DNA from 2 places in the Lactobacillus sp. 3B(2020) genome. Region 1 is predicted to be linked to the other one. Evidence: riboswitches for the same ligand, from Rfam matches in the RefSeq annotation. Region 1 holds a riboswitch; the other holds the start of a gene.
What was found. Region 1 has a riboswitch for lysine ahead of GTO83_RS09080 (amino acid permease). Riboswitches for the same ligand answer to the same signal wherever they lie in the genome.
Positions count from the first base shown of each region.

Region 2: linked by a shared signal. The riboswitch ahead of lysA (diaminopimelate decarboxylase) and the one ahead of GTO83_RS09080 (amino acid permease) in region 1 are both predicted to bind lysine.

Region 1 covers NZ_CP047410.1:1,802,191-1,812,504, forward strand. The annotation lists gene GTO83_RS09035 (2'-5' RNA ligase family protein) at 1-555, opposite strand, end outside; gene GTO83_RS09040 (hypothetical protein) at 566-793, opposite strand; gene GTO83_RS09045 (matrixin family metalloprotease) at 905-1,588, opposite strand; tRNA gene GTO83_RS09050 (tRNA-Pro) at 1,704-1,777, opposite strand; tRNA gene GTO83_RS09055 (tRNA-Arg) at 1,785-1,858, opposite strand; tRNA gene GTO83_RS09060 (tRNA-Gly) at 1,872-1,943, opposite strand; tRNA gene GTO83_RS09065 (tRNA-Leu) at 2,394-2,476, opposite strand; tRNA gene GTO83_RS09070 (tRNA-Val) at 2,494-2,566, opposite strand; gene GTO83_RS09075 (deoxynucleoside kinase) at 2,623-3,264, opposite strand; gene GTO83_RS09080 (amino acid permease) at 3,406-4,881, opposite strand; lysine riboswitch at 4,972-5,144, opposite strand; gene GTO83_RS09085 (GNAT family N-acetyltransferase) at 5,203-5,643, opposite strand; gene GTO83_RS09090 (alpha/beta hydrolase) at 5,684-6,499, shown strand; gene pgmB (beta-phosphoglucomutase) at 6,764-7,429, opposite strand; gene GTO83_RS09100 (glycoside hydrolase family 65 protein) at 7,503-9,755, opposite strand; gene GTO83_RS09105 (SLC45 family MFS transporter) at 9,788-10,314, opposite strand, start outside.
Region 2 covers NZ_CP047410.1:1,237,137-1,247,450, forward strand. The annotation lists gene dapB (4-hydroxy-tetrahydrodipicolinate reductase) at 1-600, opposite strand, end outside; gene dapA (4-hydroxy-tetrahydrodipicolinate synthase) at 593-1,522, opposite strand; gene GTO83_RS06095 (N-acetyldiaminopimelate deacetylase) at 1,536-2,684, opposite strand; gene dapD (2,3,4,5-tetrahydropyridine-2,6-dicarboxylate N-acetyltransferase) at 2,687-3,400, opposite strand; gene lysA (diaminopimelate decarboxylase) at 3,436-4,749, opposite strand; lysine riboswitch at 4,831-5,014, opposite strand; gene GTO83_RS06110 (aspartate kinase) at 5,214-6,569, shown strand; gene dapF (diaminopimelate epimerase) at 6,583-7,593, shown strand; gene GTO83_RS06120 (M20 family metallopeptidase) at 7,884-9,224, opposite strand; partial or broken gene GTO83_RS06125 (YfcC family protein) at 9,239-10,314, opposite strand, start outside.

The DNA of each region.
Region 1 (10,314 bases):
GGCTCCCGGGTCACTTAACAATTTCCGATAACGGGCAACCGTAACATGCGCCGTAAAGGCCGGGCGGTGTTCACTCACCGGGGTTCCGGCAGCTTTAAAAGTTTCACGCACTTGTTTTCGTAAAGCCATTAATTCTGGTGAATAATAACCACAAGCAATCACAGCTCCATCCGTAGCGACTAATCCTCTTAGCTCCCAATCAAAGGCCTTCGCTTGGGTTAAACTTTTGGCCAAGGTGGCTTTAATTTTTGCGAGTGGGAAATCAGTTAATTGTTGGTTAACCTTTCCGGCAACTAAATCGATTACGGTTAAGTGCAGATCTTTTGCCGGATAATAATACTGCTCTGGTTCAAATTCCTTTAGTTTCGCCATGGCAAAACCAAGATTCCGGGTCCAATGCACTGGCAATGGTACCACTAAAGTTAGGCCTACTCGTTGATTTTGCCAATCATCATCAACGTGCAGATCGGGATACCCACCAGCGAGGACAACTTCCCGATTTTCTTGGGCAATTGCTTGGTAACGGGCTACTAATTCCGCTTGTAATTGTTCCATTTGTAACCACCTAAGCTAAGGAATACAGACCTGTTTGAAGCCCTCGACGAAGCGTTGATAAGGAGACACCCGTCGTTAACCAAAAGGCTTGGTCACCGCCAATCTCTTCCCGGCGGTATGGGTAAATAGCAAGGGTTTGCCCATCTTCGGTAACTCGTTTACCATGGGTCACTCCACCATCTTCAACGTAAACATCATGACCTAAGACCTTATGCCAACCATCTTTTACACTTGCCATAAATTCCACACCCTTTATCGAATTTCACAACCTCAAAGTCATGAATGCTTTAATTATAGCACGAGATTGTGAATTGAGAAAACGATTGCAAGGAAACCACGATCTCCTTAACTAATTAAGCCCGTATAAATTTCGAATTGCTTGCCGATCTAATTTACTAATCCCCCTTCGAATATTCCGGGGAATCATTACACTCTGATAATCTTCAGGGGCATGGGCAAGACCTAAAGCATGCCCTAATTCATGTTCCGCAACGTGATCCCGATACTGCCGGTTTACGTATCGCAATTTGGCCGCATCCAGCGTTGATTTAGCTCGGATCATGGCATGGGTATCGGGATTAAATTGGGTTTCGGTGGATCCTAATTGACTGGTAACGTAACCGACATTACTATTTCCAGTTGTTTGGAGATCCCCATCAGTCACAATTACTTCTGCTCGTTGCCGACTTTTAATCCAGTGTAAATGGACGGCCTTAGTTTGATTCCACTTTTTGACCGCCTCTCGAAAGGCTGCTTGCACCTGATGATCCTGAGTGGCCATGTACACCGTAATTTGTCGACTCGGCCAACGATAACCTTCTAAGGGAATTGGCGAACTACTCGGAATCGTAAGTTGTTTGGCAGCAGCACGTTGGGCTTGGGGTGAGTCTGGTAAATCGGTAATATCATCAGTAGCCGTTGAAAAAGCGTTGACGCCGTCTAAAGGACTCGTTACCGAAGCCTGACTATCCGGGACATTCAATAACCCCCAACTTAAAAATGCTAAACTGATTAAGTTAACGAAGCGTTTCATAATTATCACTCGTTTCCGAATATAATACTACTGCTATTCTACCGCATGGCATCAGAGAGAAATAAAAAAGAGCTCAACAACGCTTTTGGTTGCTGAACTCATCCGTACGTATTTATCGGAAATACAAGATTTGAACTTGCGACCCCTGCGTCCCGAACGCAGTGCTCTACCAAGCTGAGCTAATTTCCGATGTCGATGCACCCAGAAGGAGTCGAACCTTCAACCTTCTGATTCGTAGTCAGACACTCTATCCAATTGCGCTATGGGTGCAAAATAATTAAAAAGCGGAAGACGGGATTCGAACCCGCGACCCCCACCATGGCAAGGTGATGTTCTACCACTGAACTACTTCCGCATTTGATTAACCTACGATTAAGAAGTTATCCTCTCAACATCTATATATAATACAGGAGCACCTCATTTCTGTCAACATTAATTTCCCATTTTACTAAAAAAGTTTGGCTAGTTAGGCAAAACGGTTTATCTCTATTCAGGTAATGCTTTTTTAGTAAAAAGAAAGAGGTTGGGAAAAAAGCTCCTTGACGGCCTGGTCGGGATAAGAAGGACGAAGGTTGATTCATTAGAATCGACCTTTCGTTCGCACTTATCCGCTAAGGCCGTGATTTGGAGCGAACCAGCCAACTGGTTTGGCGTTTGTGAGCCCATGCAAGGCTGAATCGGTTGGTGCGACCGTTAGGGAAGCAACTGCCATTCAGCTACTGCTTTGACCTTAGTTACTGAGTAACATTCGGAGATGCAAGAAAGGGTGGGAAGAAACTTGAGTTTCTTCCCACCCTCCTCAAGATGCGGATAAGAGGATTCGAACCTCCACGCCACAAGGACACAAGAACCTAAATCTTGCGCGTCTGCCAGTTCCGCCATATCCGCATATAATTATAAAAAAATGGAGGATACAGGGCTCGAACCTGTGACCCTCTGCTTGTAAGGCAGACGCTCTCCCAACTGAGCTAATCCTCCGTATTGGCTTAAACCAACTATTACAGTTTAAGCCTTTTACTTCAAATTGTCAAACTCTATTTTAAATTTAATGCTGATAATTTTTCATCAATCATTTCTAACACCGTTTGGGCGGCCTTGGGATCTTCCACAAAGTTGTATTGATCCCCATTGATTAACATCTTTGGACTTTCTTGATACTGATCATACCAACTTGCGTAACGATGGTTCAATTCTTGGTAATAATTGTACAGGGCTGGATCAGTCTCAATTTGCTCGTAAGCCCGGCCCCGCTTCTTAATCCGTTCTAGCATCGTTGGAAAAGAAACTTGAATATGAATTAATAAATCCGGTTTCTTCTCCGTTTGTTGGTTTGGTAATTCTTCCATCATATTCTTCAAAAGCGAAGCATAGATATCCGCTTCGGTTTCAGTGGCTCGCCCTAAATCAGCGTTCATCCGAAACATCAAGTCATCTTCAAAAATTGATCGGTCCAGAACACTTAACTTCTGCAAAGAAGCAGCCTTGATTTCTTCAAGCCGGCGGTTTAAAAAGTAAATCTGTAAGAGAAAGCCATACTTTTGCGGATCCTTATAAAATAAAGGTAAAATCGGGTTATCATCAACTGATTCAAAGTAAGCCTTGGTCCCCAAATGATCGGCAAGTAATTGCGTTAAACTAGTCTTTCCAGCGCCAATGGTTCCGGCAAGTACAATCATGGTTTTCTTCCTCTCTTATATCCAATTCGAGCTTAAAGCAACGTTTTTCATTATACACGCTTCTCTACAAAAAAGAAGCTGTGAAAATTAGATTCCCTATCTTCACAACTTCTAATTAGCTTTAGAACAACTTTTTTATGGTTACTCTTCTTCTTTATTTTCGTACTGTTCACCTTTTGTGCTCCGGGAAAGATCAACTTCTTCTAGTGGGATCAACTTAGAACCGTAACGAAGCTTGTAGTAGAAGAACAAGATCACAACAATCGGTAAACTCATGTAGGTGATCAAGATGTTTGACCAATCAAGCTTAACAAAGGCATCAATATTTTGCCCAGCAATTACGATGATACAAAGGATGAAGGCAAAGATTGGCCCGAAGGGGAAGAGCAAAGCGTGGTACTTTAATTCACTCAAATCATGTCCTTGAGCAATGAAAGCCCGCCGAAAGCGATAGTGACTAATTGCGATCCCAAACCAAGCGATGAAACCACACAAACCGGAAGCAGCTACAAGATAGTTGTAGGCTTCTGGCCCAATAAATTGAGTTAGCCAAACAAGTACGCCGACCACCGTCGTTCCAAGCAAACCATAGATTGGAATTCCCCGCTTGTTAACAATTCCAAAAATCCTCCAAGCGAAGCCTTCCCGCGCTTGGGAATAAAGCATCCGGGTTGAAGCATACATCCAGGAATTAGCTGATGAGATAACCGCAACCAAGATCACCGCGTTCATCACGCTAGCTGCGGCAGCGAGACCGGCCCGTTGGAAAATCAAGGTAAATGGACTCGTAACGACGTCTTGAACATCGGCACTCAACAAGTTCTTGTTGGTATATGGCAAAATAACGGCAATCACAAAAATCGTCAAAATGTAGAACAACAGGATCCGCCAGAAAGTTGACTTAATGGCTTCTGGAACGGACTTTTCTGGATGAGCTGATTCCCCAGCTGCAATCCCAATCATTTCTGTCCCTTGAAATGAGAACCCGGCAACTAGGAAAACTGTAATAATTCCTGGGAACCCATGGACAAATGGTGCATCCTTATAGGTAAAGTTCCGCATTCCAATTGGGGCCTTACCACCCATAATTCCAAAGATCACAAGGACCCCAACAATTAAGAAGGCAACCACGGCCAAGACCTTAATTAAAGCTAACCAGAACTCGGTTTCCCCGTAGGAACGAACTGAAAGGTAATTAATCACGAAGATAACTAAGAAAATTGCCCCACTAAACATCCAGGCCGGCACGTGTGGGAACCAGAAGTTCATAACAATCCCAACAGTCGTGATTTCAACCGGTACGGTAATTGCCCCGTTAAACCAATAATTCCAGCCGAGAGCAAATCCCATTGCCGGACTAACAAATTTACCAGCATAAGCGGCAAATGATCCCGTTAAGGGAATGTAGGTCGCCATTTCGGCTAAACTGGTCATCAGGAAGTAGACCATTACCCCCATAACCGCATAAGCAAGCAAAGCACCCCCAGGTCCGGCAGTTGTAATTGCGGAACCCGAAGCGATGAAGAGTCCCGTCCCAATCGAGCCCCCAAGGGCAATCATGGTTAAGTGACGGGTTTGGAGGGACCGCTTAATTTGTCCTTCACCATTTCCATCCATAACTAATTCCTCCTAAATTAATCTTGAATAATTGTATAAGAAAAGGGGCTAACCACCAAACGCTCGGTCAACCCCACTATTAATTAGTACGATCGTAGAAGCGCTCCGCGACTTTCGCGACAGTCCGGCGTCTCTTAAACGTCGGCCCAACCAATCGCTTAGCAAGGAACGCTTGGTTTCGGCACCATTCCCTTTCCACCGCCTTTCGGTACTTGCTTACCTCGGTCGGTTTACTCTTGAAGGATGCAACCTCTTCTTAAATAATCTTATTTATTATAACGGGGATCTGTTTTTTATGCAAGCAAAGGGATCCCTTCCTGATCACCGCTGATACTCAAGCCAAGTTGCCGACTTAGCAATTTGTTGAAAGCCACACTTAACCAAAATCCGTTGAGAGGCCACGTTTTGTGGTTCAACCCTAGCAAACCAATGATCATCTGGATTAGCTTTAAGAAAGTCCGCAACTGCACGTCCCATAATTCCTTTGTGCCACTCATTTTGACGAAGTAAATATCCTAATTCCGTTTGCTTTTCATTAAATGGAAAGGCAGAGATTAGGCCGATTAAATCATTTCCGCGCCAGATCCCCCAAAGTCGCTGTTGGCTAAGCCAATTATTTAATGCCCAAACTTGGACGTTGCGGTCCGCAACCAAGGTTATCCCCGCTGCCAGTGCCAATGCCTGGTCACTAAGTAACGCTTGCACTTTAAGAAGATCATCCGGAGTTAACCAGCATCCCTTTTCTTGAACTTGATTCTGCACTATAATGCCCCCAGATAAAATTTTTGAAAGAAGTGTTAATATGGAAATTTTAACTCAATCCCTCAAGAGCGCCAAGCGAGCAACCCAAGCAACCATGACGGCATACTTACAAACCCCAACTCCTAATAGTGAAGTTCAAGTCTTCGAACCCCTTTTGATCATTCCAGGTGGTTCAATGACTCATATTCCCGAAGAAGAGACCGAAAAGACAGCGTTAGCGTTCTCAGCTAAAGGCTATGCGGTTTTCATTCTCCGCTACACCTTTGTTAGTCAACAAACGCCCCTTTATCCGGCCCCAGTACTTGATGTTGCGGAAGCTGTTCACCAAATCAAGCTTCACCAGTCTGAATGGCACCTAAACAATCGCCTTCACCTAATGGCCTTTTCCGCTGGGGGACAAATCGCCGGCCTTTACAACGACTATTGGGATAGTGAATGGCTCACCAAGGCAAGTGGCTATTCTGCAAGTGACCTCAGTTTCACTGACCTTGTTTTAGGATATCCCGTTATTGATTTTGATGCCGGCTTTCCAACTGACCAAACGACTCGCAATCAATGGACAGATGATCCCGCCTTCTTTAGCGCTAGTCATCACGTCACTGCTACTAACCGGCCAACTTTTATTTGGGCAACAGTTGACGATCCAATCGTTCCTGTCCAAAACAGTTTAAATTATTTTCTCGCTCAACAAGCCCAAAATATTTCCCAGGAAATTCATTTATTTGAGCATGGTCCTCACGGCATGGACATCGCCAACGGCTTGGTTGCTCATCATCCAGAAGGTAACCAACCCCACGTTGCCCACTGGGTTGACATGGCTTGCGAATGGATGAAATCAGATCATCATCAATTTTAAATTCAGTTAATAATTAGTCACTACCTCGACTGGAAATTTGAGATGAAAAAAGAGGGTGAGAAGAAACGCGAGGCTTCTTCTCACCCTCTTTATCATCTCCGAATGTTACTCAGTAACTAAGGTCAAAAAGCACGGCCTTAGCAGATCAGGGCGAACGCAAGGTCGATGCTAATGAATCAACCTGCGTTCTGCTTATCCCAACCAGGCCATCAAGGAGTTTTTCCCTATCTGCAAAATATCACAAATAAGTAAGTGTTGAAACGATTATTCCGCCAGTGCCGCCTTAATATTAGCGAGGCTAACTTCAGCGGTACTGTTAAAGATGACCTTAGCGGCTTTCAATTGAGAACCGATCCCAATTGAAAGTTCTCCGGCCCCATTAATTGATTCAATCCCAGCACTAGAATCTTCTAAACCGGCGACTTGGTTAGCAGGTAAATCAAGAATTTCAGCGGCCCGGGCAAAAATTTCGGGATCGGGTTTCCCGGCATGCAAGGTTGCTGGATCTACAATTCCCACAAAGTAATCAGTAAGCCCAAGGTACTTTAAAATCTTCGGGGCATTCTTTGAAGCGGAAGCCAAGGAAAGCTTGTAGCTGTTGGCAACTAATTCATCTAAGAAAGCCTTCATCCCCGGTAAAATATCATCAGGAGTTAAAGTAGCAATTAATTTGCCATAGTTTTCGTTCTTTTCCGCGGCCAAAGCTTCTTTTTCGGCTTGGGTGTAGTCATTTTCGTGGCCACCAGCTTTTAGAATCATTTCTAAGGAGTCCATCCGGCTAACCCCTTTTAAGGCTTCTTGTAATTCTGGTGTCCAAGTGGTACCAACTTTATCAGCAGTTTGATGCCAAGCTTGGCTGTGGAATTTTGCTGTATCCGCAATTACCCCATCTAAGTCAAAAGCAAATCCTTTTAATTCTTCAAATTTCATTTGTTTTCCTCCAAGATTCAAACAGGGCCAAGAAAGTTATTTCTCCGCCCTGTTTTTTATTCAGAAATTTTGTCTACTTTAATTCAAGGTCCTTACCAGCCATTTCGATGACTAATGGTTCCCCACTAATCAATTCGGCCTTAGCCCCATTTTGGTCAACGGTAATTTCAATAACCCGACCGCGGAATTGTTGCCGGAATTGGTAGGAATCCCACTTCTTTGGTAAGAATGGTTTGTAGGAAAGCTTACCATCACGAACCCGCATCCCCGCAAATCCTTGAACAATGTCAATCCAGCTCCCAGTCATCGAAGTAATGTGGAGCCCGTCAGCCGTATCGTTGTTGTAGTTATCAAGGTCTAGCCGTGCAGACCGTTCGTACATTTCAACGGCCTTGTCTTCGTAACCAATATCAGCAGCGATGACTGAGTAAACGGAAGCTGACAGACTTGATTCGTGAACCGTAAATTGTTCATAGAAATCGAAGTTCCGCTTCTTTTCTTCTGGGGTAAAGTCATCCATAAAGTCCCAAATTCCTTGAATAACGTCCCCTTGCTTAACGTAAGGTGACCGTAAGATCTTATCCCATGACCAGTTTTGGTTCAATGGTAATTGATCACTTGGAATTTCGCCCACTGGAACTAGATCCTTATCCATAAAGCCGTCGTTTTCAGGGAAGATCCGCCGTTCTTCGTCGTAAGGAAGGTACATATTATCAACAATCGACTTCCACTTCCGCTTTTCATCTTCACTAACGGCTAAGTCGGCTGCGACTTCCTCGTCAACTTCTTCAAGTACTTCAAGGGTGTACTTCAAAGTCCACTGACAAAGAAGGTTCGTGTACCAGTCGTTGTTTACGTTGTTATCGTATTCGTCGGGACCGGTAACCCCGTGGAGCATGTACTTGTTTGCCCGTTGAGAGTAGTGAACCCGGTCAGCCCAGAACCGTGAGATTTCGGTTAAGACCTTTACCCCTTCGTGAAGAACATAGGACTTGTCACCGGTGTAGTTAGTGTAATTATAGATGGCATAAGCAATGTCACCATTCCGGTGAATTTCTTCAAAAGTAATTTCCCATTCGTTGTGGCACTCAATCCCATTGAAGGTCACCATTGGGTATAAGGCCCCAGCTAAGCCTTGTTCCTTTGCATTGACGTAAGCCCCATCTAATTGGTTATACCGGTACATCAATAAATTCCGGGAAACTTCGGCGTTGGAAACCCCTAGGTAAACTGGTAAACAGTATGCTTCAGTATCCCAGTAAGTTGCCCCACCGTACTTTTCACCAGTAAAGCCCTTTGGACTAATGTTAAGCCGGTAATCATTTCCGTAGTAAGTTGAGAAGAGTTGGAAGAGGTTGAAACGAATCCCTTGTTGGGCCCCTTCATCCCCATTAATCTTCACATCCGACTTGTCCCACCGAGCTTGCCATTCAGCTTCGTGATCCTTTAAAAGATCCGCAAAGCTCCGGACATCCAATTGGGCACTCAATTCATCAACCCGGTTAACCAAAGCTTCTTGAGTATCAAAATCACGGGAAGTTGCAACCACTGTCCGCTTTTCAACAATCGTGCTTTCCCCAGCAGCCAAGTCAGCTTCAAAGATATTGGCAACTTCTTTTTCACTGACTTGGTCCTTTAAGTGACTGAGCGTGGTCTTGGTAGTCGTCTTCATTGCCACCGTAAATTGTGGGGTTCCAAAATCATTTGGCTTAGTCTTAGAAACTAACAGGGCATGATTGTCGTTAGCGGTATGATCCAAAATATCCCAGAATTGTTCATCGTAGTTAGCATCTTCATTGTAGACGTCACCATTAATCGCACTCGTTACCGTTACCTTAACCGCTTGATCAGAAAGGTTCTTAATCGTTACTTGTTGACCAACTAATTCCTTTTGTACTGCACTGACAAAGCGGACAAATTCGAAATGTAACTTAGCGCCACCAATTTCAACGTTGAAGGTCCGGGTAAAGGTCCCGTGCTTCATATCTAAATCGAGACTAAAGTCAGTTGGTGTTTGCTTAGCCAAATCAAGCGCTTCACCATTGACCGCGATTGGTAACTTCAAGAAGTTGACAGCATTGATCATCTTTCCAAAGTACTTTGGATAACCATTTTTCCACCAACCAACCCGGGTCTTGTCAGGGAACCAAACCCCGCCAAGGTAAACCCCTTCCATCTTGTCTGCGGAGTAACCTTCTTCAAAGAAACCCCGCATCCCAAGATTTTCGTTGGCTAAACTGGTCATTGATTCTTGGAGTCGCTTATCTTCTGGTGACCAGGTACTTGTTTTTACGTGCCATGGTGCAATATCAAAAGTTTGTTTCATTGGTAAAATTCCTTTCTCACTAAGCAGGTAAATTATTCAGCAAAAGTTTCCTTAATCGTCGTAACACTCAATGCCCCACATGCCAAGACAATCCCGGCAAGTAAGAACATGTTTACTTGGGAACTACCAAGTAATGGGAAGAGAGCAAAACTTGCAAGGGAAGCCACGATTTGTGGTAAACAAATTGATCCATTAAAGAGGCCTAAGTAAGTCCCCATGTGCTTCCCGGAAAGGGCGTTAGTAACGATCGTTAATGGGTAAGTGTTCATTCCGGCCCAAGCAATCCCAACTAAGACGAATGAAATGATCAAAGCCCCTTGTGAGTGAATGAAGAAGACAGAAATAAATCCAAGGGCCCCAAGCAAAAGAGTCGTTGCGTAACCAGCTTTGTGGTACTTGTTTGGTACCTTGGCCAAGATGTATGAACATACCACGGCAGCAATTGATTGAACGGCAGCTAAAACCCCGTACCAGTTACCGGCCGCTTGGTAAGCAGCCGAAGTTGCATTGGTCGTGTTCCAAACGTTCTTGGCGATTGCTCCAGCTGAATAAGTCCAGA
Region 2 (10,314 bases), 570 kb from region 1:
GGGAAGCCGGACTGCATGGACGGCTACTCCGTCAACATTAGCCCCCAAAGCACCCGAAACGGATTCTTCGCTCACCGTCGGTTGGGGCGCGCTCTGGCGACCAGCCGCAATCATTTGGGCCGTCGTCAAAGCCGTTCCAGATGGCGCATCTTTCTTGTCACCGTGGTGCATTTCAATCACATCAGCATCCGGGAAGTAAGCCGCTGCTTCCTTTGCAAACTTCATTAAGAGCACCGCACTCATCCCAAAGTTGGGGGCAATCAATCCACCTTGCCCATTTTCTTCAGCCAAGGCTTGGAGTTCAGCTACATCAGCTGAAGTTAATCCGGTCGTCCCGACAATTGGGGTAAAGCCATGCTGAAGGGCAAAAGTAACGTTTGCTTTGACTGCACTTGGTACCGTGAAGTCCAACCAAATCTCAGCAACCCCCGGTTCAATTTCAGCCAATGAATGATAAATTTGGGCCGTCGCAGGCATCTTCGTATCCGCATCGTGGGGCGCAAGCCCAGCCGTAATTTCAAACCCTGGCAGGTTGTTAACCAAATCGGTTGCGTAGCGGCCCATTGCTCCGGTATAACCAGCAATTAAAACCTTAGGCATTAAGGTCACCTCCTAAATCAAGGGGTAAGGCACCTTCTAAGGCGTGTGCTTCCAGGCCAAGAGCCGTTGCTAACTGAGATTTTTCTTCAGTATTCAAGGTGACGATTGGTAAACGGCAACCACCAACTTCAAAGCCTTGCGCGTTTAAAACCGCCTTAACTGGGGATGGCGATGGGAACATGAAAAGGGCCGCCATCTTTGGGGTTAACCACCGTTGTAAGCGCCCAGCCGTTGCAACATCGCCCCGGTCTAAAGCATCGTACATTGTCCGCATTTGTGTAGGATAAACGTGACCAGCAACCGAAATCACCCCAGCACCACCAATTACCTTGGTAAAGAGGGCTTGGGCATCTTCCCCGGAGAAGACCGCAAAATCATCTGGGGTTTGGTCAATTAACGCTTGCATTTCGGTTAAGCTGGCACACTGCTTTACTGCCACAATGTTTTCGTGATGAGAAAGTTCTACCAAGGTTGAAACTTCCATCTTGACTCCCGTCCGTCCTGGGATATTGTAGATCATTACCGGGATGTTGACTTCATCAGCAACCTTGGTAAAGTGAGCGATCATCCCCCGTTGGTTTGGCTTGTTGTAAGGAGGCACGACGACCAGGGCGACATCAATTCCATCAATTTCGGCAACTTCGTTTGTAAAAGCAATGGTTTCTGCGGTATTGTTGCTTCCCGTCCCGGCAATCACCGGTACCCGGCCATGAACATAAGCGCCAAAGTGCTTATAGAGAGCTAACTTTTCATCATGGCTCAAAGTTGGGGTTTCCCCAGTCGTTCCTCCAATCACAAACCCATTGGCTCCCTTTTCAAGGAGATGATCCGTTAAGCGATCCAAGGCTGGATAGTTAATTTGGTTATTCTCATCAAACGGGGTAATAATAGCAACCATAAAATCTGCAGCTTGTAAATTCATAAGCTTATCTCCTTTATTTTTCATTCATCCGCGCTGTTAAAAAACCAGTAATTGCCGTGACTCCTCGCTGAATAGACGCTTCCTTCGGTGTTAAGGTTGCCGAATGTAACTGCGCGTCATCTTCAACCCCCAGCCAAAACATCGTTCCCGGGAACTTGGCTAAGAGATAACCAAAGTCTTCCCCAGTCATTGCTGGCTTAGTTTCAATAAAATTAACTCCAGGCGCCGTTTGCATATAATTAATAAAACGTTTAGTTAGTGCCGGATTATTTTCAACCGGCCAGTAACCACCCTGGTTTAGTTCGAGCTTAACTTTAACGCCAAAGCTAACTTCAAGGCCTTGACAAAGGGCGCGCAGACGATCGTCAATCTTGAGGATCATTTCCTGGGTCAAACCCCGGATGGTACCTTCAAGGCGAGCATGGCCAGCGATAACGTTTCGAATCGTACCGGCTTCGACTTTTCCGATTGTAACCACGCCACTTTGAATCGGATCGATATTCCGAGAAACAATGGTTTGAATCTGCGTAACCAAGGTGGCCATTGCAACGACGGCATCGTTAGCGTCTTGCGGAAAGGCAGCGTGCCCGCCTTGACCTTCAATATCAATATTTAATTCTGTGGTTCCGGCAAATAAGGTTCCCATCCGACAACCGATAGCTCCAGCTGGTAGATCCGGATTATCGTGGAGCCCGTAAAATTCATCCGGTCGCCATTGGCCGTTAAAAATCCCCCGTTCGTAAGCTAGTTTCCCGCCATTTTCACTTTCTTCCGCTGGTTGAAAGAAGAAGAGCAAATTATCCTTGGGTTGGTGGCTGGCAAAGTAACTCAAGACACCTAAGGCAACGGTCATGTGGATATCATGGCCACAAGCGTGCATTACGCCAGGATGTTGCGAGGTAAAGGGTAAACCAGTTGCTTCAGTAACGGGCAAGGCATCAATATCAGTTCGATAACCAATCGTTCGTTGCGGGGCCGTTCCCTTAATCAATACCAGAAGCGCCGTTGGTAACTCAGCTGGCGTTTGAACTTCCATATAATCGGTCTGAAGTTGCGCAATCATTTTAAGCAAGTAAGCATGGGTTTCATGTTCTTTTAGGGCCAGTTCTGGAATTTGATGGAGGTGGCGGCGGATTTGAATTAATTCATTTTCACTTAGCATAATTACAACTTCCGTAAATCAGCTTCAAGGCCCGTCTTGCTAGTCGTTTGATCATCAACATCCTTGATGATCCGAGCTGGCACCCCAGCAACCACCTTACCAGCTGGAACATCTTCAACGACGACCGCTCCAGCCGCAACAACAGCGCCCTTGCCAATGTGAACTCCTTCAATTACCACGGCATTGGCCCCGATCAAGACATCATCATCAACCCGGACTGGTTGAGCACTCGCTGGTTCGACCACCCCAGCCAGGACAGTTCCGGCACCGATGTGGCAGTTTTTACCAACGATCGCCCGGCCACCAAGGATGGCTCCCATATCAATCATTGAACCTTCACCAACTTCAGCCCCAATATTAATGGTTGCGCCCATCATTACCACGGCATTATCGCCAATTACAACCTGGTCGCGAATGATTGCCCCCGGTTCGATCCGTGCATTAATTTCCTTCATATCCAACAATGGAACGGCTGAATTCCGCGCGTTATTTTCAATCCGGACACTAGTGAAGTCCGCTTTGTGCGAAGCCAAGAAGGGCTTAACAACTTTCCAGTCGCCGAAGAGCACCCCCGTTGTCGTTTCAATAAAGGGATCAGTACTTGCTGGAAATTCGACTTGGTCTAAATGCGGTCCCTTCAAGTAAACCTTAACCGGGGTTTTCTTTTCTGCAGTTGCGATGTAGTTAATGATTGATTGGGCATCAAGAGTTGCCATTTGTGTACCTCCATATAATAAGTAGAAATTTTCTTTTAAGCGTTTGGATAATCCTGATCATTTTGCACTAACTCGGCATAAGACTCGCGCTTTACAACAAGGTAACTTTTACCGTTTTCAACAAAGACGACTGCCGGGCGAGGATTCCGATTATAATTAGAAGCCATTGAGTAGCCGTAAGCGCCGGTAGCAAGCATCGCGAGGACGTCTCCTGGTTGGGTAGCCGGGAGCGGTTGCCCTTGGCTAAGAATATCACCAGATTCACAATACTTACCAGCAATCCGTACCGTTTCGACTGCTTTGGCCTTTGGATCCCGGGCCAAAATCGTTTCGTATTCTGCTTGGTAAAGAGCTGGCCGAATATTATCACCCATCCCCCCGTCAACGGAAACGAACGGCTTGAAACCTGGAATATCTTTTCGACTGCCAACGGTATAGAGGTTGTAGCCAGCAGGTCCCACTAAAGACCGTCCCGGTTCAATCCAGATGGCTGGCATTGGTAAATCAGCTTCTCCTGTGGCTGTTTTAATTTCATCAACGATCGTCTTAACAAAAGCTTCTGGTGCTTGAGGATGGTCAGCACTGACGTAGCGAATACCGAAACCGCCGCCGACATTGATAATTGCTGGGACATAAGCAAACTCAGTTTGGAAATGCTTAGCCACCGCAACTAACTTCTTAGCGACGCCGGCAAAGCCTTGCACATCAAAGATTTGCGAACCAATGTGGGCATGAATCCCGCGAACATCAAAGTGGTCATCGGCTAGGACGAGCTGCAGGGCACGATCAGCTTGTCCCGAAGCGAGGTCAAAGCCAAACTTGGAATCAACTTGTCCGGTTTGGATATACTCATTCGTATGAGCAGTAATACCTGGGGTTAACCGTAACATTACCGCTTGCTTTCGATTTCGTTTGGCAAGCAGTTCCTTTAACAGATCAATTTCGTGGAAGTTATCAATTACGATCATGCCGACCCCAGCATCAAGGGCTTCGCTTAATTCCTGTTTAGACTTATTATTCCCATGATAGCTAACCTTAGCCATTGGAAAGCCAGCACTTTTAGCTGTGTATAATTCACCGCCCGAAACAACATCGGCGTGGGCCCCTTCAGCTTTCATCACTTGGTAGATCGCTTTAATGGCCAAGGCCTTACTAGCAAATGAAACGGCGTAATCAACTCCGGCGGCTTCAAAAACTTGTTGGAAACGGTGAATCTGATCACGAATCTTAGTTACATCATAAGCAACTAACGGGGTTTGATACTGGTTAGCGAGCTCCAGACTATCAACGCCACCAATCATTAAGTGACCAGCATCGTTAACTTCCAATGGTTGACTTGTTTGTTGCATTCCTATCCTCCAATTCTGCCAGCAAAATAAAAAGCTCCGCGGTGGCGATGCACTGGGAGCTTACTAAGTCAATATCCTTAATAAAGTCGATAGCGCACCGCCGGCTCCTTTTGTCCGGCGACAGTCCGACATATCTTCTATGTCGACCCAGCTAATCACCTAGCCGTATCAGTGATCACTTCGGCAACCTCCCCTTTCACAATTTTTCATTGTTTTCGGCAAACTCGGAACTGCTACTCTTGTCAGTTGCGCCTCTTCGATTTAATGGTAGTTTATAATTATTTGTTGCTGACGTCAAGGGGTTTTTAATTTAACTTTAATTTTTTGTCAAAATCTACATATAAGTTCAAATTTTGAGCCCTTTAGTTCAACGTTTTACTAAAAAGTTATGACTTGCACTGCTTGAAATCAGTGTTAGAATTCTATTAAAATATTTTCGGAAATTGCTAAAGGAGTGCATAAATATGAAAGTCATTAAATTTGGGGGCAGTTCGCTTGCTAACGGAGCGGCCTTTGCGCAAGCAATCAGAATTATTCAGGCCGATCAAGACCGCAAGGTGATTGTGACTTCCGCACCCGGAAAAAGGGAATCGACTGATACAAAGGTCACTGACCTCTTGATTAAGTATGCGAATGAAGTTTTACAAGGGCAAGCTTATCAAGCCACGGTCACCCAAATTTTTGAGCGCTACCAGGCAATTGGGGATTACTTTAACTTACCAGCGGAAGCCTTGGCCCCCATTCACAAAGCCTTAGTAAATTTGCCAAATGGCAATTACCCCGCTGATTCATACTTAATGGCGACCTTTAAAGCGCATGGCGAACGATTAAATGCCCGGTTATTAGCCGCTATTTTAAATCACTTGGGCATCAAAGCCCGGTTTGCTGATCCGCAAGCTATCGGGATCATGGTTACGGGAACCCCGAACAATGCGGTGGTGGCGCCGGAAACCTACTACCGACTCCAAGACTTTAAGGTTGCTGATGATGAACGGGTAGTGGTTCCAGGCTTTTTTGGCTTTACGATGGCGGGCTACATTGCAACTTTTTCCCGGGGTGGGTCTGACATTACCGGAGCGATCCTTGCTCGTGGTCTGGGAGCTGAGAAATACGAAAACTTTACCGATGTTGACTCAATTTATGCGGTCGACCCAAAGTTAGTTGAACATCCAACCCCCATTAAGAAAATGACTTATCGCGAAATGCGGGAACTTTCTTATGCTGGTTTCTCAGTTTTCCATGATGAAGCTCTCTTACCGGTGATTGCGGCGGGAATTCCCATCAACGTTAAGAATACTTGGGCCCCAGAAAAACCGGGAACGCTGATCGTTCCGGATCACAATTTTCAGCCAAGCTCTCCCGTAACCGGGATTGCCGCGGGAAAGCACTTTGCTGCCCTTTACCTGCATAAATATCTCCTTAATAAGGAAGCCGGCTTCACCTTACAAATCTTAACGATTCTCCAAGAACATGACGTTTCTTATGAGCATATGCCATCCGGGATTGATGATATTACCATTGTCTTTGATAAGCATAAGTTAACGCCAGAAATCATTGACGAAATTTGCGATGAAATTCAAGCAACGGTTAATCCCGACCGTTTGGAATGGATTAATGACTTTGCCTTAATCACGGTCGTTGGCGAGGGAATGGCCACCTCCCCAACTGTGCCAGCGGAAATTCTTGGTATCCTAGCTAAAGAACACATTGCGATCCAAATGATTAACCAAGGGGCTTCCAAGATTGCCACCATGATTGGGGTCGACCCTACCGATACTAACCAGGCCATCAAGGCAATTAACCACCACTTCTTTAATTAAAGCGAGGAAAAACATGACAAAATTACTTAAAGTCCACGGTTCATTTAACCACTTTTTTATCTTAGATCAAACTGAACTTGACCAACCTTTGACCGATGCTGAATTAGTTACCTTAGGACAAAAGCTTTGTGCCCCGGCTAACGGGATTTTAAACGGGGCTGACGGGGTCCTTGTGGTTAATAAGTCTGATCACGATGATGTCCTTGGCCAAATGCGGGTAATCAACGCTGACGGGAGTGAAGCTTCCATGTGTGGCAACGGCTTGCGGACCGTTGCTCGCTACTTAAGTGAAAAAACTGGCCAAACCGAGTTTAAGGTTGAAACCAAGCAAGCCGACCTCACGGTTAAAAAGCAAGCCGATTTTGCTACCGGTGTGCCTGCCTTTGCCGTTGAAATTTCGCCCGTCCGTTTTAATGCCGCGGCCTTACCATTTGAAAAGCTTGGGCGTGACCGTATCATTGATGATTACCTTCCAGAGCTTGCGCCGGGAGTGAAATTTACCAGTTTAGCAGTCCCTAATCCCCACTTAATTGCCTTTGGGGATGAAGATCTATTGGTTGGTCCAATGATGAAGGAACTTGGGGAATATCTTAACGGGAAAAATCCATACTTTACTGATGGGGTTAACCTCAACTTCGCTAAGATTCTGGGACCAAATGAGCTCTTTGTCCGGACCTTTGAACGAGGAGTTGGGTTTACTAACGCCTGTGGGACGGGGATGTCCGCAACAAGTTTGGCCTTTGCCTTAACCCATCCGGATTTAGGCCACTTTGAAACCCCAATTAAGGTTTATAATCCTGGTGGCATGGTACAAACGGTCCTGCACTTTACCAACCATCGTTACTTCATTGAATTAATTGGAAATGCCACGGTTACCCATACCCTTACCGTTGATGAAACCCACTTACACCAAGCCGACTTCACTGCCGATGATTTTGACATCACGATGACTAGTGAAGATGAAGCTTACCATCAATTCGTCACCAGCTTACCCAAGCCAGTAACAGTAAACGTAAAAGATTAGCTAATTTGTCAAACCAATAGCTGTAGAAGACTGCGAAAAAACGAAAAGACCACTAACTTAAAGGTTACAACAGGGCCAAGAGGACATCGCCTTCATGATTATCGGCATTATCCTCCAGGGCCTTGCAGAGGTTCACAAACGACAGAAAAACCTGTCTAACTCACCCACCTTAACCTTTATTAGTGGCCCTTTTTTATTATTTAGTTGATCACACCAGTATAATCGCCGAATAGCCACTGCCTTCCTTGCTATCCGATTCGGTCTGGTATGGTTTCAAAAACGAAATCGTTTTATTCAAAGCACAGGCGCTTAATCGCTTCTGCATAGATATCCATTGTCTTATACATGCTAGCAAGCGGCCATTGTTCGTTCGCTTGGTGCATAAAGTCTGGTACATCTGGCAACATGGCCCCAAAGGCCACACAATTATGCATGGTTCGGGCAAAGGTTGCCCCACCAGAAATCGTTGGTTCAGCAGTTTGATCACCGGTCTTTTCCCGGTAAACGGCCATTAAGGTCTTTACCAAAGCACTATCCTTTGGCACAAACAATGGCGCTAAGTAGTCGTAATCTTCATAATGAAGATCAAATTTCTTAACCCGCGCATCAAGTTGCTTGATAATTTGTTCTTTGGAAATTGTTGCTGGTAAGCGTAAGTCAATTTGGAGCCGCGTTTCTTTTTCATTCACATTAAAGGTTGAAATATTAAAGGTTAATTGCCCCGATTCATCTTCAATCTTCCCTAAAACATTCTCCCCCGTTGCATCTTCTTTGAAGAGCTCACCAATAAACTTCAAGGGTTTGAAATCAAAAACATCGTTCATTGCAATTAATAAACGCAAAACTGCATTGGTTCCTTGAGGAGCATTCATAGCGTGGACTGACTTTCCCAAGACTGCAACCTTGCTGTCAGTTGCTTCAAATTCAAAGTTGTGCTTTTTAAGCGCCGCAACAACGGCAGCTAACTTTGGCCCCGCGTATTCGGCCTTTGCCGGAACCGCATTAAAAGCATTATCCATCTTTAAGCTAAATTGGTCGGTCCCTGGTCCAACCAAATAAGCCTGAAGGAGGCCTTTTTCAGCATAGATCAATGGGAATTCCGCATCAGGCGCAATCCCAGCATCAATTGGAGATTCTTTTTCGTTATACTTGGCAATTCCGCGCCAAAGAATTTCTTCGTCGGTCCCAAAAATGAAACGAATCTTTTGCTTCAAGTGATAACCGGCATCTAGCAAAGCCTTAACGGCATACAAAGCCGCAATCGTTGGTCCCTTATCATCTTGGGCGCCCCGACCAATGAGCTTGCCATCCTTAACTATTGGTTGAAAAGGATCGGTATCCCAAGCCGTTAAATCTCCTGCGGGGACGGTATCTAGGTGACCGATAATCCCGAAGGTTGGCCCAGTTTCTCCGATTTCGGCATAACCATAGTAGCCAGCTGGATCAGTATAAGTCCGAAAACCTAATTGATCACATAAAGCCATCATCTGATCTAAGGCTTGCCGAATACCTGGTCCAAATGGAGCGCCAGACTCAGCTGGTTGGTTATATGACGGTTGGGCAATTAAGGCCTTCAGGGCTTCAACTGCTGCTATTTTAATCTGATCAGTAATCACTGTTTTTTCAGTCATTTAAGTCGCTCCCTTTATAAAATCGCTGAGATTCCTAAAAATAGACAGATGGCAATAAACAAGTACAACATTAATTTAGCAATCCACTTCCACCAAGTACTAATGTTGATATGCGCCACTGCCATCGCTCCCATCACAACCCCGGAAGTTGGGGTGATCAGATTAACCCAACCGGAGCCAGCTTGGTAAGCCGTAATGACCAGGTCGCTTGAAACGTGAGCAAAGTGTCCCATTGGCCCAATAATCCCCATCGTTGCAGCTGCAAGTCCGGAGGTTGATGGAATCAAGAAGGACATCAAGATATAGAAGACGAAAGTTAAACAGATAAAGATACTTTGTGATAAATGAGCTAGGCCTAATTCACCCCAGTGGAGAATCGTCCCGGAAATTAAACCATTATTCATAATGACTTGAATTCCCCGGGCAACGGCAACAATGATGGCCACGCTCAAGAAGTCCCCCATTCCACTCATGAAGGCTTCGATGTAGTCACTTTCCTTCATGTGGTAGACAAACATAATAATCACAGACATGAGGAAGAATAACATTGTAATTTCATTGAAGTACCACGTTCCAAGCGCTACCGCGTCTTTCCCGAAAACCGTCCCTAAAACTGGCGTCGTAGTGATCCATGTATTTAAGTGATCAAAGAAGGTAAAATGTTGGTTTAAACTTGACCATGGCACTAAGCCGAGGATCATAATCACAAAGGTTAAGCCAAAGAGCCACAGAACCGCTTTTTGCCGACCCGTAATTGTTGCTTCATCCTCGGTCCGTTCTGGAATTGCAAACCGTTGCAAGTCTTCTTTGCGTTGATGATAAACAAAAGACTTGGTGGGGTCCTTTTCAATCTTTGAAGCATAGTGGTAAACGTAAGCGATACTAATTCCAACAACAATCAATCAGAGAAGCATCCGGGAAAGCAAGCCATTCCCCGGAGAAATGTTTAGAGTCTGCGAAGCAACCCCAGTTGCAAAGGGATTAACCGTTGAGGCTAAACACCCAACTTGCGAACCAATCAAAGCAATGGCAACGGCAACAATTGAATCAAAGCCAACCCCGATCATCACTGGAATTAAGAGCGGGTAAA